4 regions of the Rhizobium sp. BK112 genome follow, and region 3 is predicted to be linked to each of the others. Evidence: predicted binding sites of a transcription regulator. Region 3 holds the regulator's gene; each other region holds the start of a gene.

Region 1 (4,115 bases), on a different contig from region 3:
CGGCACCTCGTCTTCGGAGGCGGCGCTTCCGGGCCTGATGAACAAGATGGAAAAGGCCGGCTGCAAGCGCTCGGTCGTCGGCCTCGTCATCCCCACAGGCTATTCCTTCAATCTCGACGGCACCAACATCTACATGACGCTGGCTGCACTCTTCATTGCCCAGGCAACCGGCATCCATCTCTCCTGGGGTGACCAGATCCTGCTGCTCCTGGTGGCGATGCTGAGCTCCAAGGGTGCCGCAGGCATCACCGGCGCCGGCTTCATCACCCTGGCAGCGACGCTCTCCGTCGTCCCCTCCGTACCGGTCGCCGGCATGGCGCTCATCCTCGGCATCGATCGTTTCATGTCGGAATGCCGGGCGCTGACCAACCTTGTCGGCAATGCGGTTGCAACGATCGTCGTGGCACGCTGGGAAAATGAGCTGGATACGGCGCAGCTGGCCGCGGCGCTGGACGGCCAGACAAGCGAGGACGCTCCGGCTGCCGGGCTCCAGCCGGCCGAGTAATCGGCCAGGACGTTCACAGTCTTGAAAATCCTGCAGCGGCCCGTTCTTCAGCGGGCCGTTTCTCTTTTCTGCTTCAGCCGCGGTTGTCGCCGAGCAGGCTGTTGTAAACGGCGGCGATCGCGCCTGCTTCCTTCTCCAGCGCGAAATTCGCCCTGACATGCCGCAGCGCATTTTCGCCATGCGCAATCGCCAAGGCGGGATCGGTGATATAGGGCGCGATTGCCCGCGTCAGCGCCTCGCCATCGCCGGCGGCAACGACCGAACCCGTCTCGCCCTCAACGATGAGCTCGGCGTAGGCGCCCGCATCCGATGCCACCACCGCGGTGCGCGAAGCCATGGCTTCAAGCGGCGTCAGGCCGAAGCCCTCGTTGCGGGAGGGCGCGACGTAAAGCGTCAGGCGGCGATACCAGATCTTGATATCGGGCACTTCGCCGAGAAAGAGGATACGGTCGCTAAGCCCGGCGGCGGCGACATCGGCCTTGAGCTTGTCACCGAATGCCGCATGCTCCGCCGTCACGCGGCCGGAGACGATCGCTGTCCATTCCGGATTCTGCGGCAGCAGTTCGATCATCGCTTTGACGAAAAGATCGGTGCCCTTCTGGTGGCGCACGCGGCCGAAACAGCCGATAAGATGGCGTCCGGGCAGGCCGGTGGCGGCGATGCCGTCCTCTGCCGTTTCCGGCGGATGAAAGAGGGCAAGGTCGACGCCGTGCTGGATGACCGTGTGCGGCACCTCGAGGAACGAGCCGGAACGGTCGCTGGTCGCGATGACGGCGTCCATGCGGCGGATCAGCCATTTCGTATAGGCGGTGTGGCGGCGTTGGGCAGCCGAGGTGAAGAGCAGCTTCAGCGGCATGCGCATGAGATGGCGAAGCAGGATGCCGACGGCCATCTCGTTGTTGCGGCGCGCGTGCCAGACACGCTGGCGCCGGCGTGCCGGCGGGCGCCAGAGGCCAAGAAGCTGGCGCCACCTCAGTTTCGGCAGGCCTTCCGGCAGGCCGGGGCCAAGGGTTGCGATCTTTATGCCGAGCCGGATCTGGCAGGGAATGAGCTGAACAATGGTCGACGTGACGCCGGAGAGCCGGCGCTTGAAATTGGGCGCGATGATCTCGACGTCACGCATATCGGGCAAGGGATAGGTCTCGCGGCTGGCGGGCGATCAGCCCCAGGAAACCTGGAGGATTTCGTAGGCCTTGGAGCCGCCCGGCGCATTGACCTCGATGGAGTCGCCGACTTCCTTGCCGATCAGCGCACGGGCGATCGGCGAAGAGATGGAGATGCGGCCGGCCTTGACGTCGGCTTCCTGGTCGCCAACGATCTGATAAGTCTTTTCTTCCTCGGTGTCCTCGTCGACGAGCTTCACCTTGGCGCCGAACTTGATCTTGTCGCCCGACATCTTCGTGAGGTCGATGACCTCGGCACGCGCCGTCAGGTCTTCCAGTTCGCTGATGCGGCCTTCATTATGGCTCTGGGCTTCCTTGGCGGCGTGATATTCGGCGTTTTCGGAAAGGTCGCCATGAGCACGGGCTTCGGCGATCGCCTCGATGATTCGGGGGCGCTCCTCCTGCTGACGCCAGCGCAGCTCTTCCTGCAGCTTGACGAAACCACCCTGTGTCATCGGTACCTTTTCAACCATTTTTCTGTCCTTCACTCCTTGTATCCGCTCGTCCGTGCTTTTCGAGCAATCAGCCGCAGACACAAAAGAAAACAGGTCCCGAAGGGGAGCTTCGGAACCGTGCCACAATCCTAGTTACGTGCTTATAGCAGATCGCCAAGGCCGATTTCCAGAAAATTCGCATAAACGAAACGCAACCCACCGCGGCATCCGGTGGCGCGCCTGAAAAATGGGCAAAGGTGACGTCGCTCCCATTGACTTTGCATATAAGAACATATAGTGAACATACTAATGAAGAAGTCGCTAACAGAACGCTTGGCCATCCTTTCCGATGCTGCGAAATATGACGCTTCCTGCGCTTCCAGCGGCACGGTGAAACGTGATTCTCACGCAAGCGGCGGCCTCGGTTCGACCGAGGGATCCGGCATTTGTCATGCCTATGCGCCGGATGGACGGTGCATTTCGCTGCTGAAAATACTGCTGACCAATTTCTGCATCTACGACTGCGCCTATTGCGTCAATCGCTCGTCGAGCAATGTCGAACGGGCGCGCTTTACGCCTGAAGAGGTCATCTGGCTGACACTGGAATTCTATCGCCGCAATTATATCGAGGGCCTGTTTCTTTCTTCCGGCATCATTCGTTCGTCCGATTACACGATGGAACAGATGGTTCGCGTCGTCCGCGAACTGCGTGTGACGCATAATTTTCGCGGCTATATCCATCTGAAGTCGATCCCTGAAGCATCACCGCATCTGATCGAGGAGGCGGGGCTTCATGCCGACAGGTTGTCCCTCAATATCGAGTTGCCAACGGATAGCGGCATTACCCGTTTCGCGCCGGAAAAGAAGCCCGCCAATATAAGGCGATCGATGGGGGATCTGAGGCTGAAGATCGAGGCCGCCGGCGAGCCGACGCTGCGGACGAAGAAGCGTCAGCGTTTTGTGCCGGCCGGTCAGAGCACGCAGATGATCGTCGGCGCCGATGGCGCCAACGACGCGACGATCCTTGCCACCAGCGGCCGGCTTTACAGCAGCTATGGCCTGAAGCGCGTCTATTATTCCGCCTTCAGCCCGATCCCGGATTCGTCGAAAAACCTGCCGCTGATCAAGCCGCCGCTGATGCGTGAACACCGGCTTTATCAGGCCGACTGGCTCTACCGATTCTACGGTTTCGGCATCGATGAGATCACCGCGAACCAGGCGGGAGGCATGCTCGATCTCACCCTCGACCCGAAACTTGCCTGGGCGCTCGCCAACAGGGCCGAATTTCCTGTCGATATCAACAAAGCCGAGCGCGAGCGGTTGCTGCGCGTGCCCGGTCTCGGCACCAAGACCGTCAAAGCGATCGTTTGGGCTCGCCGTTTTCGCCGCCTGCGGATCGACGATCTCCAGCGGCTCGGCATTTCGATCAAGAAGGTCCAGTCCTTTATTTCAGCGGAAGGCTGGTCGCCGCGCCGTCTGATCGACCGCCCCGACCTTCGCGCCATGTTCGAGCCGCAACCTGAACAATTGTCGTTGCTGTGATGCGCCGGGTCGTGCTGGCAGGACGCGGGGATCTTGCCGAATGGCGTGATGCCGCGCGGGCCTTTGCTGCCGCCGGCATATCGCCTGAAGAGATCGATTGGCGCGAAAAAGATGAAGAGGCCGATCTCGCTTTTCAGCGCGACGCCATGCCGCCGGCGCCGATCATGGCACGCAAGCCGATGACGGTGCCGACCGCCTTCATCGATCTTGCCGAGACCGTTCTCTGCCATTCCGATCCGGTGCGGTTTTCCCTGCTTTACCGGTTGCTCTGGCGGCTGCAGCTGGACCGGCAGCTGCTCGAAGTGGCCTCCGACGAGGACGTTGTCCGTGCCAGGCTGATGGCGAAAAACGTTCGACGCGACGCGCACAAGATGACGGCTTTCGTCCGCTTCAAGGAAGTGGGTGCGGTATCGGCAGACCGTCGGAAATTCCTCGCCTGGTTCGAGCCGGACCACCATATCGTCAGGCGCA
Region 2 (4,115 bases), on a different contig from region 3:
GGCGGTCGCCGCCGAAGCAGGTTCCATCGACAGCGCCATCGCCGAGATCGGCGTGCGGCCCGAGGCGCCGGCGACACAGCAGCCGGAGGATCTGACGGGATCGGCGGTCATCCTGCTCGTCGAGGACGAGGAGGCGGTGCGCCGCGGCGGCAAGCGCATGCTGGAAACGCGCGGCTACACCGTACACGAGGCGGGCTCGGGCGTCGAGGCGCTCAGCATCATGGAAGAACTCGACGGCAAGGTCGATATCGTCGTCTCCGACGTCGTCATGCCCGAAATGGATGGGCCGACGCTGCTGCGTGAGCTGCGCAAGACCTATCCCGACATGAAATTCATCTTCGTCTCCGGCTATGCCGAAGATGCCTTTGCCCGCAACCTGCCGCCGGATGCGAAATTCGGCTTCCTGCCGAAGCCCTTCTCGCTCAAGCAGCTCGCTGTTGTGGTGAAGGAAACGTTGGACGGGTGAGTGGGGTGCGCCCGAGAGAGGGCGTGCCACACATCGCCTCTGGCACGGTTGTGCCGTGCCAGCCCCTCTGCCCGGCAGGCAGAGGGGCTTTTTCGGCACCATCTATCTGTCACGGCCATACCGACCTACCCGTCAATCCTCATTCCGCAGCGCCACCGCAATCTCGGCGGCAAGCCGCGCATTGTTCTCCACCAACGCAATATTGGTTTTCAGGCTCTGGCCGTCCGTCAGGTCGAAGATGGTCGAGAGCAGATAGGGCGTCACAGCCTTGCCGGTGATTTCGTCGCGCTCGGCGCTATCCAGCGCCCGCTCGATATAGATTTCCATCTCCTCGCGTGGGATTTCGTCGACTTCCGGCACTGGGTTGGCGACGAGCATGCCGCCGTCGACACCGAGCTGTTCGCGCACCGTCTGGAAATTGGCGATGGCGGCCGGGCTGTTCAGCGACAGCGGGCTTGATATGCCCGAGGAGCGTGACCAGAAGGCGGGGAATTCCTCGCTCTCATAGGTGACGACAGGCACGCCGCGGGTTTCCAGCACTTCCAGCGTCTTCGGAATGTCGAGAATCGCCTTGGCGCCGGCGCAGACGACGATGACGCCGGTTCGGGCGAGCTCCTCGAGGTCGGCTGATATATCGAAGCTTTCCTCGGCGCCGCGATGTACGCCGCCGATGCCGCCTGTGGCAAAGACGCGGATGCCGGCGCGCGCTGCCGCAATCATCGTCGCCGCGACCGTGGTGGCGCCGGTGCGGCGCTCGGCGATCGCGAAGGCGAGATCGGCGCGCGACACCTTCATCACCTCGGTCGCCTTGGCGAGCTGTTCCAATTCCGCGGCTTCAAGACCGATATGCAACGTGCCATGAATGACGGCGATCGTTGCCGGCACCGCTCCCTGTTCACGGATGATCGTCTCGACGCTGCGGGCCATCTCAATATTGCCGGGATAGGGCATGCCGTGGGTGATGATCGTCGATTCCAGCGCCACCAGCGGCGCGCCGCGCTGCTTGGCGCTGGCAACCTCCTTCGAATAGGCGATCGGCAGAAGAGGGGAGATGGGCTTGGTCATGGTCTTGTCCTATGATCGACAGAACATAATGCCGAAAAGTGTGGGCGGTTTTCGGACGGCATCATGCTCAACTCTTTAATTAGTCGCTTCAATGCAGAATTCTGATCTTGGGAACAAGGGCAAGCGCCTCATTCAAAAGATCCGGCGTCAGATTTTCGTTGACGGCGTGCCGCGACTGCACGGTCAGCGTGGCGGCCGCGGTGCCGTGGCGGACGGCTTCCTCGAGCGGCAGGCCGAGCATCAAGGCGGCGAGCGTGCCGGCCGCAAGAGAATCGCCGGCACCCGTGACATCGGCGACGGTGTCGGCGATCGGCGGCTGCAGCGTCACGGCGCGGTGCCCGCAAAGCGCGACGAGTTCGCGCCGGCCGCGAGTGACGACGGCATTCCTGATGCCGATCTCGTTCAGCAATGGTGGCCAGCCGGCGGCGTCTTCCGGCTGCTCACCGGTCAGGGCGGCGGCCTCGGCCTCGTTCAGGAACAGGTAGTCGATATCTCCGATGCAGGGTTTCAGCCTGACGACCTTGGCCGGCGAGATGGCGATCGCCGCGACGGGCTTGGCCAGGGAATGCGCCTTGGCGACGATCGCGGCGATCGTCTCTTCCGGCAGGTTGGCATCGAAGAGGATGAAATCATGGGCGTCGAAAGCTTCCCGCACCCAGCGGATGGATAGACGCCGCGGCACGAAGAAGCGGTAGAGATCCATGTCGGCCAGGGCGATCACCAGATTGCCGTCCTTCTCGATGATCGCCGTGTAGCTCGGCGTCTTGCGGTCGAGGAAGACGAAAGGCCGGTCGTCGATGCCGGCGAAATCGGCGGCTTCGCCGACCAGTTCGCCGTTGGGATCGCCGCCGCGCGGCGAGATCATCGTCACCTGAAAACCGAGCCTTGCGAGATTGCGCGCCGCATTGAAGCCGCCGCCGCCGGGCTCCTCGAACCAGGTGCCGGGATTGCTGGCGCCAGGCGCTGTCTCGCCGGAGATGCGGCCGCGCCGATCGATATGGGCACCGCCGAGAACGAGAATCTTTCTTTTCATTTCAGGCACTCTCCAGATGCCCGACGTGCGAATCGATGGGATGGGTTTTTGTGCGCGGGTGCCGGCACTTTACATCTAAGTCGTTGCTTTTCATCGATAAAACAAATACAGAACACGGGCCGTTTTACCTTTTTCTTTCAATTGTTTGATCGCCTATTGCGAGAGTGGAACAAATAGGGTACAAACTCGACATTGCTTGGGCGGCTTCAATAACCTAAAGGTGGATCGGATGTCTCAGAATTCATTGCGGCTGGTAGAGGACAAATCGGTGGACAAAAGCAAGGCGCTTGAAGCGGCACTCTCACAGATAGAGCGGTCGTTCGGCAAGGGCTCGATTATGAAACTCGGCTCCAACGAGAACGTTGTCGAGATCGAGACGATCTCGACCGGCTCGCTTGGCCTCGATATCGCACTTGGCGTCGGCGGCCTGCCGAGGGGCCGCATCATCGAAATTTACGGGCCGGAAAGCTCCGGTAAAACGACGCTTGCGCTGCAGACCATTGCCGAAGCGCAGAAAAAGGGCGGTATCTGCGCCTTCGTCGATGCCGAGCATGCGCTCGATCCTGTCTATGCCCGCAAGCTTGGCGTCGATCTGCAGAACCTTCTGATCTCGCAGCCCGATACCGGCGAGCAGGCGCTTGAAATCACCGATACGCTGGTGCGCTCCGGCGCCGTCGACGTCCTCGTCGTCGACTCGGTCGCCGCACTGACACCACGCGCCGAAATCGAAGGCGAGATGGGCGACAGCCTTCCCGGCCTGCAGGCGCGCCTGATGAGCCAGGCGCTGCGCAAGCTAACCGCTTCGATCTCGAAGTCGAACACCATGGTGATCTTCATCAACCAGATCCGCATGAAGATCGGCGTCATGTTCGGTTCGCCGGAAACGACGACGGGCGGCAATGCGTTGAAATTTTATGCCTCCGTGCGCCTCGACATCCGCCGCATCGGCGCGGTCAAGGAGCGCGAAGAGGTGATCGGCAACCAGACACGCGTCAAGGTCGTCAAGAACAAGATGGCGCCACCCTTCAAGCAGGTCGAGTTCGACATCATGTATGGCGAGGGTGTTTCCAAGACCGGCGAGTTGGTTGATCTCGGCGTCAAGGCCGGCATCGTCGAGAAATCGGGCGCCTGGTTCTCCTATAACAGCCAGCGTCTCGGCCAGGGTCGTGAAAACGCCAAGACCTTCCTGCGCGACAATCCGGATCTCGCCCGCGAGATCGAGTTGTCGCTGCGCCAGAATGCCGGCCTGATCGCCGACCGCTTCCTGCAGAACGGCGGACCGGATCCCGATGACGGCGATGGCGATGCCACTGCGGAAATGTAATTTTCGCGCTTGAACTCATCAGTCAGTTCCAGCCGGCCGCATTCCTGATGAGAATGCGGCCGGTTTTGTTTGTCTGCTGGACAGTGGCGGAGGCGAACGTTAAAAGCCGATGGATTTGTATTTACCTGCCTCCGGCAGCATTGAAGGGCATAGCATGAGCGGCGTGAACGATATCCGGTCGACCTTCCTCGACTATTTCAAGAAGAACGGCCATGAGATTGTTCCGT
Region 3 (4,115 bases):
CGACCTCGAAATAGGCCTCCAAACCCTCCGGCGTCATCAGGCTGATTTTCACATTCGACGCCGCGATCTTGACGCCGAAACCGGTGTTCTCGACTGCCGATTGCGCGCTGGCAAGACTGACGAAGGCGGCGAAGGCAGCCGCATCGGGCGCGCAAAGCACCACCTCGGCAATGCCGGTGACGCCATTGGCATGCGCCTCCAGCGCGCCGCGGTCGGCCGGCAGCGGATTGACGCGCTCGACGGTGAAGAGAAAGAGATCGGGCGCGCGCAGGTCGCCGGCAAAGGCCAGCCTGAAGCCGGCAATGCTCTCAGAACCATCCGGCATCGTCATCGGCCGGCTGAACGCCAGCATCTCGCCGGCGCTCGCTCCGTCGCCGACGAAATTCCGATGATCGATATCGGCATCCTCGCTGCCGAAGGCCACCGCCGAAAGCCCTTCCTCGCCGCAGCGGAATCGGAAGGCGCGGTTGCGGGCGGTGAAGACATTGCCTTGCCGCGCCGATGCTTCACTTTCCCTAACGCTCGCAATCCCGAGCGGCTCCAGATAGGTCTTATCGGCAAAAAAGACGCAGGCATTCTCCGTTCCGAAGGGATGACGCGCATCGGCGGCAACGGTAAAGCCCAGCTTGCCGAGCCTCTCGCGCGCCAGATCGATATTGACGACCGGCAGCACGACATGATCCAGCGGGCGTGGTTTGGCGGAATGCTCGTTCATGGTATCCCCTCTCCTCACACGGCAGAGATGTGCGACAGTGCCGCGCAAGGCAAGACTTGTCGGCCAATCCGGCGAATGAAAATAAAAATCTCAACGAGTTGGCGCCAAGTTTTACGGAAATTTAGCTACTTGCGGAACACATATGGAACATATAGTGTCTGTTCTGGATTTGTTTCAATCACGGGGTCACAACGTCGATGCTCACGCGCAAACAACAGGAGCTTCTCCTCTTCATTCATGAGCGCATGAAGGAATCCGGCGTTCCGCCGTCTTTCGACGAAATGAAGGACGCCCTGGATCTCGCTTCGAAGTCCGGGATTCACCGGCTGATTACTGCGCTCGAGGAGCGTGGCTTCATTCGCCGCCTACCGAACCGGGCCCGCGCACTCGAGGTCATCAAGCTTCCGGAGGCCTATAGCCCCAGCATCCAGCCCCGGCGCGGCTTTTCGCCGAGCGTCATTGAGGGCAGCCTGGGCAAGCCCCAGCCGGTCGCCACTCCCGCTCCTGCAAAACCCGTCGCCGACAATGGCAACTCAGTCTCCGTGCCGGTCATGGGCCGGATCGCCGCCGGCGTTCCGATCTCGGCAATCCAGAACAACACCCACGACATCGTCGTTCCGGCCGATATGCTCGGCTCCGGTGAACACTACGCGCTGGAGGTCAAGGGTGATTCGATGATCGACGCCGGCATTTTCGACGGCGACACCGTGATCATCCGCAATGGCAGCACCGCAAGCCCTGGCGACATCGTCGTTGCTCTCGTCGACGACGAAGAAGCGACGCTCAAACGCTTCCGCCGCAAGGGCGCCTCGATCGCGCTGGAAGCGGCCAACCCGGCTTACGAGACCCGGATCTTCGGGCCAGACCGCGTCAAGGTGCAGGGCAAACTCGTCGGCCTTATTCGCCGCTATCACTGACACCCTGCAGGCCGGTTTCGACAAAGCTGTTGCTGCGCCAGTCATAGGCGCGATGGCGGATCCATGGCCGCCACAGATCATCGAATGCGGTTGTGACCTCCATGCCGGCCTCCGCGAACCGCAGCTCGACGGAACCGGTCCGGCGCAACGTCTCGCCGGTGAAGAGCGTCGCGCCTGAGCGGCAGCTGTTGAAACGCAGGCGGACCGACGTTACCACGATATCGGCCGCATCGCAGGCCGGAGCGAGATAGGCGGCGTTGTCGATGACGGCGACCACATGACCGTTGCCAAGCCTTGATATGCACCAGGCCTTCTTGACGCAGGAAAAGCGGTTTGCGTCACCGCCGGCTGCAGCCGCCCGCATCGCCGCCCTCGCTTCGTTCTGCTGATCGCGGGAGAGCTTGACGCGGCGGTCCTCTCCCGCTGGCGGGACAGCAGGACCATCCAGCATCTTCGGCGGGTCATGCGCCGGCAGGACCAGCGCGCGCTGCCATTGGTCGAAGATGAAATCCGGCGGGTTTTCACGGTTGGAGGCCATTGCCGCCGCCTCGACGACCGCGACGAGACTGCCATCTTCCGAAATCACCAGATCCGGCGGCCGGGGAACCGGCAGAAGCAGCAGGATGAGCGTTGCGACTGACATGATCGACGTGCCCATATGGCGCAGCCGAGTGCGGAGCAGCGTCAGCAGCAGGAAGCCTGCCACGGCGACCGCGAAATACCAGGCGGGCAAGCGGCCGATGCCGATGTCGCCACCCCAGCCGGACACGGTCTTGGCGACGGCGATCACCAGATCGAGGCCGAATCCGACAATCTTCCAAGGCAAAACGTCCAGACCGAAAGGCATGAGCAGCATCGCCAGCAACCCGGCCGGCATGATGATGAAGGAGATGATCGGCATCGTCGCGAGGTTTGCCGGCAGGCCGTAGGCGGTCAGGCGATGAAAATGCTCGATCGAAAACAGTGCGGTGGAGAAACCGCCGATCAGCGAGGTCAGGAAGACACCGCCGAAGAACCCCGCAACCGCGACGAAAGGCCTGACGATCGGCAGCTTCAGGAAGGCATTCTCGCGGACGCGCCGATCCTTCCACAGCTGATAGCCCGACACGAGCGCCAAGGTTGCGGCAAAGGACATCTGGAAGCTCGGCCCCAGGACTTCGGAGGGCGAAATGACGAGGATGACGAGCGCGGAGAGAGCGACATTGCGCAGGCTGATCGACGGCCGGTCAAAGAAGACGGCAATCAGCATGATGGCCATCATGATGAAGGCGCGTTCGGCCGAGACCGCGAAGCCGGAGATCAGGAAATAGGCCGTGACGGCGATGAGCGCGCCGGCGGCGGCGATCTTCTTCGTCGGATAGGCCTGGGCGACGCCGGGAAAGAGGCTGAGCAGCATCCGGAAGCCGACGAAGAAGATGCCGGCCGACAGCGCCATGTTGAGTCCTGAGATGGCGATGATATGCGCCAGACCGGACTGGCGCAGCGCCTCCGTGGTCGCATTCGAGATGGCGCGCCGTTCGTCCGTCACCAGAGCAGCGGCAAAAGCGCCGGTGTCGCCGGGCAGAATCGATCGGATGCGGTCGCCGATGCCGCTGCGCAGCCGGTAAAGCCATTCGAGCAGGGCTTCCGCCGTCGATCTGGCAGCCTGCGGGCCTGCCTGCAAATCGACTTTCGTCGGCGCGCCGTAGAAGAAACCATTGGCGCCGATGCCATCGAAATAGGCCCCGAAAGAGAAGTCGTTGAGCTCTGGAAGTGCTGGGCCTGACGGTGGTGTCAGCCGAGCCCTGCCGGTGATGATGTCACCGATCTCGAAAGGCGCGTCGGCGCCGCGGGCGATCGCGGTTATCCGTTCCGGCGGCCGCTTCACCTGCGGCGCCTCGGTGCCGGTGACGGCCAGAATGTAGCGCCACCGGCCGCGACCATCGCCTTCGCGCCGTTCGACACGGCCGGTCACCGTCGTCGTCACGGCGGAGTCGAGGATCACGGTCGAAGCCCGCCAGCTTTCGAACTCCGCCGAGACCATGCCACCGGCCATAAGTGCAAGCGCCAGCAGGACGGTCCGCAATGCCGCCCGCATACGGCTGGCGATCAGAACCGCGGTCGTCAGCACCAACAGGCAGAGCAGCGGTGCAATGACCGGAAAATCCGATGCTCCAAGAAACCAGAAGGCTGATCCGGCGCCGAGGAAGACCGGCGAGAATAGCAGCCGGCGGCCATGATCCGCCTCCTCGCCCAGCATGCGCCTGCCGGCACGCAGCGATTGCGAGGCCAAAGCCGGCAGGCGATGGCGCAACGGTGTCGCCGACTGCGTCCTTGCCGGCCGCGACACCACGGCAGGGGGAGAAAAACCGGAGGTATCGGCAAGGCCGGCGCCTGCTTCCGGCCGCAATTCGACTGTCGTCAATTCCTGCATCCGCCGCCCAAGCTCACCCGCCAAGGCGGCCAGAATGCAACCTCCCATCAAATCCGGCAAGAATAATCGA
Region 4 (4,115 bases), on a different contig from region 3:
ATATCAAAGGAAAAGTCATTGCCATCACCGGGGCCAGCAGCGGCATCGGAGAGGCTACGGCCAGGGTGCTGGCTGCGGCCGGCGCGCATATCGTGATCGGCGCACGTCGCACCGATCGGCTGAAGGAACTTGCCGACGACATCGCCGCAAAGGGCGGGACGGTGCGCCTGCGACAGCTTGACGTCACCGACCGCTCGCAGGTGGAAGCCTTCGCAGGCTTTGCCAGATCCGAATTCGGACGGCTGGACGTGATCGTCAACAATGCCGGCGTCATGCCGCTCTCGCCGCTCGATGCCCTCAAGGTCGACGAATGGGACCGGATGGTCGACGTCAACATCAAGGGCGTTCTCTACGGCATTGCCGCAGCGCTTCCGATCATGAAAGCGCAGGGGTCGGGGCAGATCATCAACCTGTCTTCGATCGGCGGCCACAGCGTCTCTCCGACGGCTGCCGTCTATTGCGCGACGAAATTCGCGGTGCGGGCGATCTCGGACGGATTGCGACAGGAGACCGACCGCATCCGGGTGACCGTCATCTCTCCCGGCACAACGACATCGGAACTGGCCGAGACGATCACCGATCCGACCGCGCGGGATGCGATGAAGGCTTTCAGGGCGATCACGATCAGCCCCGAGGCGATCGCCAATTCGATCCTCTACGCCGTCAGCCAGCCTGATGACGTCGATGTCAGCGAGATCATCATCCGGCCGACAGCCAGCCCGCATTGAGCGGCTGAGATTGCTGCCAAAGCAATTCCCGCAAAAGTGTAGCGCGGTTTCGCGTCCGGAATTGCGGAAACGAAAAGCCTCCGCCGCCTAAAAACCCAGGGACTGCTGGGCGGGCGGCGGCGGTGCGAGATTGACGCCTTCGAGTTCCAGCATGCGGGCCTTCGATGTCGAACCGCCGGGCGCGGAGAAGCCGCCGATCTTGCCGCCGGCCGCAAGCACCCGGTGACAGGGGATGATCAGAGCGACCGGGTTTTTCGCCATCGCCTGGCCGACGTCGCGGGCGGCCTCGGGCCCGGCGCCAAGCTCCTTCGCCAGCGCGCCGTAAGTGGTCGTGCGGCCCCAGCCGACACGCCGTGCCGCCGCATAAATATCCCGGAAGAAGGCATCCTGGCCGGCAAGATCGAGTTCGACTCCGGAAAAATCCGTCTCCTCGCCCTGGAAATAGCGCTTCACGGCGGCAACCGTCTCTAGCACAGCTGGCGTCGGCGCGCCGGGTTCGGCATCCGGTAGGCGGCGCAGCAGCAGCCGTTCGGTCGCTTCCGCTGATTTGGTCGGCAGTTGGAAACGGGTGATGCCGGCATCGCTCCAGGCGATGCCGCAGAAACCGCCCGCGGTTTCGAAGATGAGATAGTGGTGCGTTGTCTCAGCCATGACAGCCTCCGCATGTTCGATTGCCTTCAAAATCGTATGAGACGGCCGCTGTTTCAACCCGTTTCTTGCGCGTACCGGGCTTTTCGAAAGTCCACTTCATCCGGCGCCGGGCAAGGGTTCGGATGAATTTAACGCCAAGCATATCGGGACATTGTGTTCTCTTTTTGTTCTTGAGGTGCGGTCCTGTTGAGAATATCCTCCGTCGCGTTTTGGAAACGACGCGTCAGGTCATGACGACCGTGAGGGCCTATGAACCAGATTTCCCTCGATTTCGAGTGTGACAAGAATCGTCGCGAGCGGCCGAACGAAAGTTACACCGGCAGACACCGGCTTTTCTTCGCTCTCTGCCCTCCCGATGCCGTCGAACGGCAGGCGGCCGCGATCGCCGATGACCATGGCAAAGCTTTCTCTCTTTCCGCAAGACCACGCCTGACGACGCTGCACGTGACGATCATCGGCATCGATGACTATGAAGAATTACCGGAGGACGCGGTCTTTGCGGCGCGCCAGGCCGGCGCGACGGTGGAGAGCGCACCGATCACGATCACCTTCGACAGGATCATGAGTTTCAAGCGGGAGGGCAAGGCGCGGCCACTCGTGCTTTGCGGTGAAGGCGGACGAAAGCCGCTCACACGGCTGCATGTCCAACTCGGTGTCGGCATGCACAATGCCGGATTGCGGCACAATATAAGCCGGCATTTCACGCCACATATGACGCTGCTCTACGACCGCAAGGCCGTGCCGCCGACAAGCCTCGACAGACCGGTTTCATGGACGGCCGCCGAATTCCTGCTCGTCCACAGTGTTCTCGGAAAGACCGAACATCGGGTCATCGATCGCTGGCCGCTGCTCGGCTGCGGGCAATGATGGATCGCGGCTTGCGCTTGCCTGATTTCCGCGCATAAAGCTCTGAAGGCCTGTTCCGGCATTGACGCAAACGGGAGCGAAAGCGGCATGGACATTTCAGAGATCATCATCCCGGGCGATACGCCGGGAACGGAGTGGCGGCTGCCGGTGCTGCGCTTTACGGGCCACGATCCGGAGGCGCCCAAGACCTATATCCAGGCGGCCCTGCATGCCGGCGAGCTGCCTGGAACGGTGTTGCTGCATTTCCTCTGCGAGCGGCTGCGGCAGGCGGAAAGCCAGGGCGGGATCGCCGGCGATGTCACCATCGTGCCGCAGGCCAATCCGATCGGTGCGGCGCAGTCGCATTTCGGCGAATTGCAGGGCCGTTTCGACCTGGGCTCGCGCACCAATTTCAACCGGGATTTCCCGCTGATCTCCCTTGTCGATCGGGCCTCACTGATCGAGGACCTCGATGACACCCCGGCTACCGACAGATTGAAGCGGCAACTGCTGCATATGGCGCTCGGGGCCGACCTCGTGCTCGACCTGCATTGCGACGACGAATCCCTGCAATATGCCTACATCGACGAGGCCTTCTGGCCTGAGGCGGCCGATCTCGCCAGCGCGCTCGACATGGAGGCCGTGCTGCTTTCGGATGGCGAAAGCTCGGCCTTCGAGGAGGCCGTCGGCTTTGCATGGAAATATGAAGTCCCCGGCGAGCGCCGCTCCCGATTGCCCGGCAAACTCTCCGTCACCGTCGAACTGCGCGGCAAGCGCGACGTCGATCCGGTGCTGGCGAAAAAGGATGCGGACGGGCTCTGGCGCTTCCTGGAGGCACGGGGGATCGTCGGCGACAGGAAGCAAGCGTCAACGACGTTTTACGGGCCGGCCGTGCCGCTCGACAATGTCGAGATCATTCGCGCTGGAGAAGGTGGCGCCGTGCTCTTCCATCGCAATATCGGCGAGAGGGTTGCGGAAGGCGATCGTCTTGCGACGATCCTCACCCGGCCGGGGCAGCCGGGCGGCAGCATCGAGCTCACCGCGCCGCAGGACGGGCTGATCCTGACCCGAACCTCCGACCGGCTGGTGCGGCGGCGCGGCGACCTGATGAAGATCGCCTGCGAGAACCCAAGCCAGGCGTCGCGCAAGGCCGGGACGCTGGAAAATTGAGCGGGGTTTTGCCTGCGGTGACCATCGGCGCGCAGGGGATAAAACGTCGCACGGCGTTTGCGCCGGCCGGCCTGCATGTTATCTCGCTGTCATCACAGGGAGATCGATCGGGCATGGCCGTCACCATCTATGGCATCAAGAATTGCGACACGATGAAGAAGGCCCGCAGCTGGCTGGAAGAACATAGCGTCGCCTATGAGTTTCACGATTATAAGGCGCTCGGTATCGACCGTGCCCATCTCGAAGCCTGGATCGACAAGGCCGGCCTCGATACCGTGCTCAACCGCGCCGGCACCACCTTCCGCAAACTGCCCGATGCCGAGCGTGAGAACCTGACCCGGGAAAAGGCGATCGCCCTGATGCTCGACCAGCCGTCGATGATCAAGCGGCCGGTGCTGGAGGCTAGAGGCAAGCTGCTGGTCGGCTTCAAGCCGGAGATTTACGCCGGTACGTTCGGCGGCTGACAGACGGCTCGCTGAGCTCAGGGGGAGAGATGTCCAAGACCACGCGCGCGACACAGCTTCTTTCGCAGGCAGGTATCGCCTTCACGGTCCATGCCTATGATTACGATCCCAATGCCGAGCGCGTCGGGCTGCAGGCGGCCGAAGCGCTCGGCGAGGCGCCGCACCGGGTGCTGAAGACGCTGATGGCGGAGGTGGACGGCAAACCGGTCTGCGTCGTCGTACCGTCGGACCGCGAGGTCAGCATGAAGAAGCTCGC

What was found. The regulator LexA, encoded in region 3, represses DNA repair genes until DNA is damaged. The targets are predictions, from matches to a motif close to TGTTCNNNNTGTGTTCNG.
Region 1: FHT75_RS02105 (putative DNA modification/repair radical SAM protein) is a predicted target of LexA. The motif match lies at 2,389-2,406, and genes of this name have one in related genera.
Region 2: recA (recombinase RecA) is a predicted target of LexA. The motif match lies at 2,662-2,679, and genes of this name have one in related genera.
Region 4: FHT75_RS14255 (2'-5' RNA ligase family protein) is a predicted target of LexA. The motif match lies at 1,534-1,551, and genes of this name have one in related genera.

Annotation. Positions count from the first base shown of each region.
Region 1 covers NZ_JACHYZ010000001.1:446,842-450,956, forward strand. The annotation lists gene FHT75_RS02090 (dicarboxylate/amino acid:cation symporter) at 1-505, shown strand, start outside; gene FHT75_RS02095 (glycosyltransferase family 4 protein) at 579-1,637, opposite strand; gene greA (transcription elongation factor GreA) at 1,665-2,141, opposite strand; gene FHT75_RS02105 (putative DNA modification/repair radical SAM protein) at 2,412-3,644, shown strand; partial or broken gene FHT75_RS02110 (UdgX family uracil-DNA binding protein) at 3,644-4,115, shown strand, end outside.
Region 2 covers NZ_JACHYZ010000009.1:251,965-256,079, forward strand. The annotation lists gene cckA (cell cycle histidine kinase CckA) at 1-466, shown strand, start outside; gene FHT75_RS24105 (pseudouridine-5'-phosphate glycosidase) at 599-1,531, opposite strand; gene FHT75_RS24110 (carbohydrate kinase family protein) at 1,620-2,564, opposite strand; gene recA (recombinase RecA) at 2,794-3,888, shown strand; gene alaS (alanine--tRNA ligase) at 4,043-4,115, shown strand, end outside.
Region 3 covers NZ_JACHYZ010000005.1:182,229-186,343, forward strand. The annotation lists gene FHT75_RS16275 (VOC family protein) at 1-715, opposite strand, end outside; gene lexA (transcriptional repressor LexA) at 913-1,632, shown strand; gene FHT75_RS16285 (ComEC/Rec2 family competence protein) at 1,613-4,045, opposite strand.
Region 4 covers NZ_JACHYZ010000004.1:323,582-327,696, forward strand. The annotation lists gene FHT75_RS14245 (SDR family oxidoreductase) at 1-728, shown strand, start outside; gene FHT75_RS14250 (methylated-DNA--[protein]-cysteine S-methyltransferase) at 816-1,379, opposite strand; gene FHT75_RS14255 (2'-5' RNA ligase family protein) at 1,629-2,246, shown strand; gene FHT75_RS14260 (succinylglutamate desuccinylase/aspartoacylase family protein) at 2,334-3,395, shown strand; gene FHT75_RS14265 (ArsC family reductase) at 3,509-3,859, shown strand; gene ybaK (Cys-tRNA(Pro) deacylase) at 3,889-4,115, shown strand, end outside.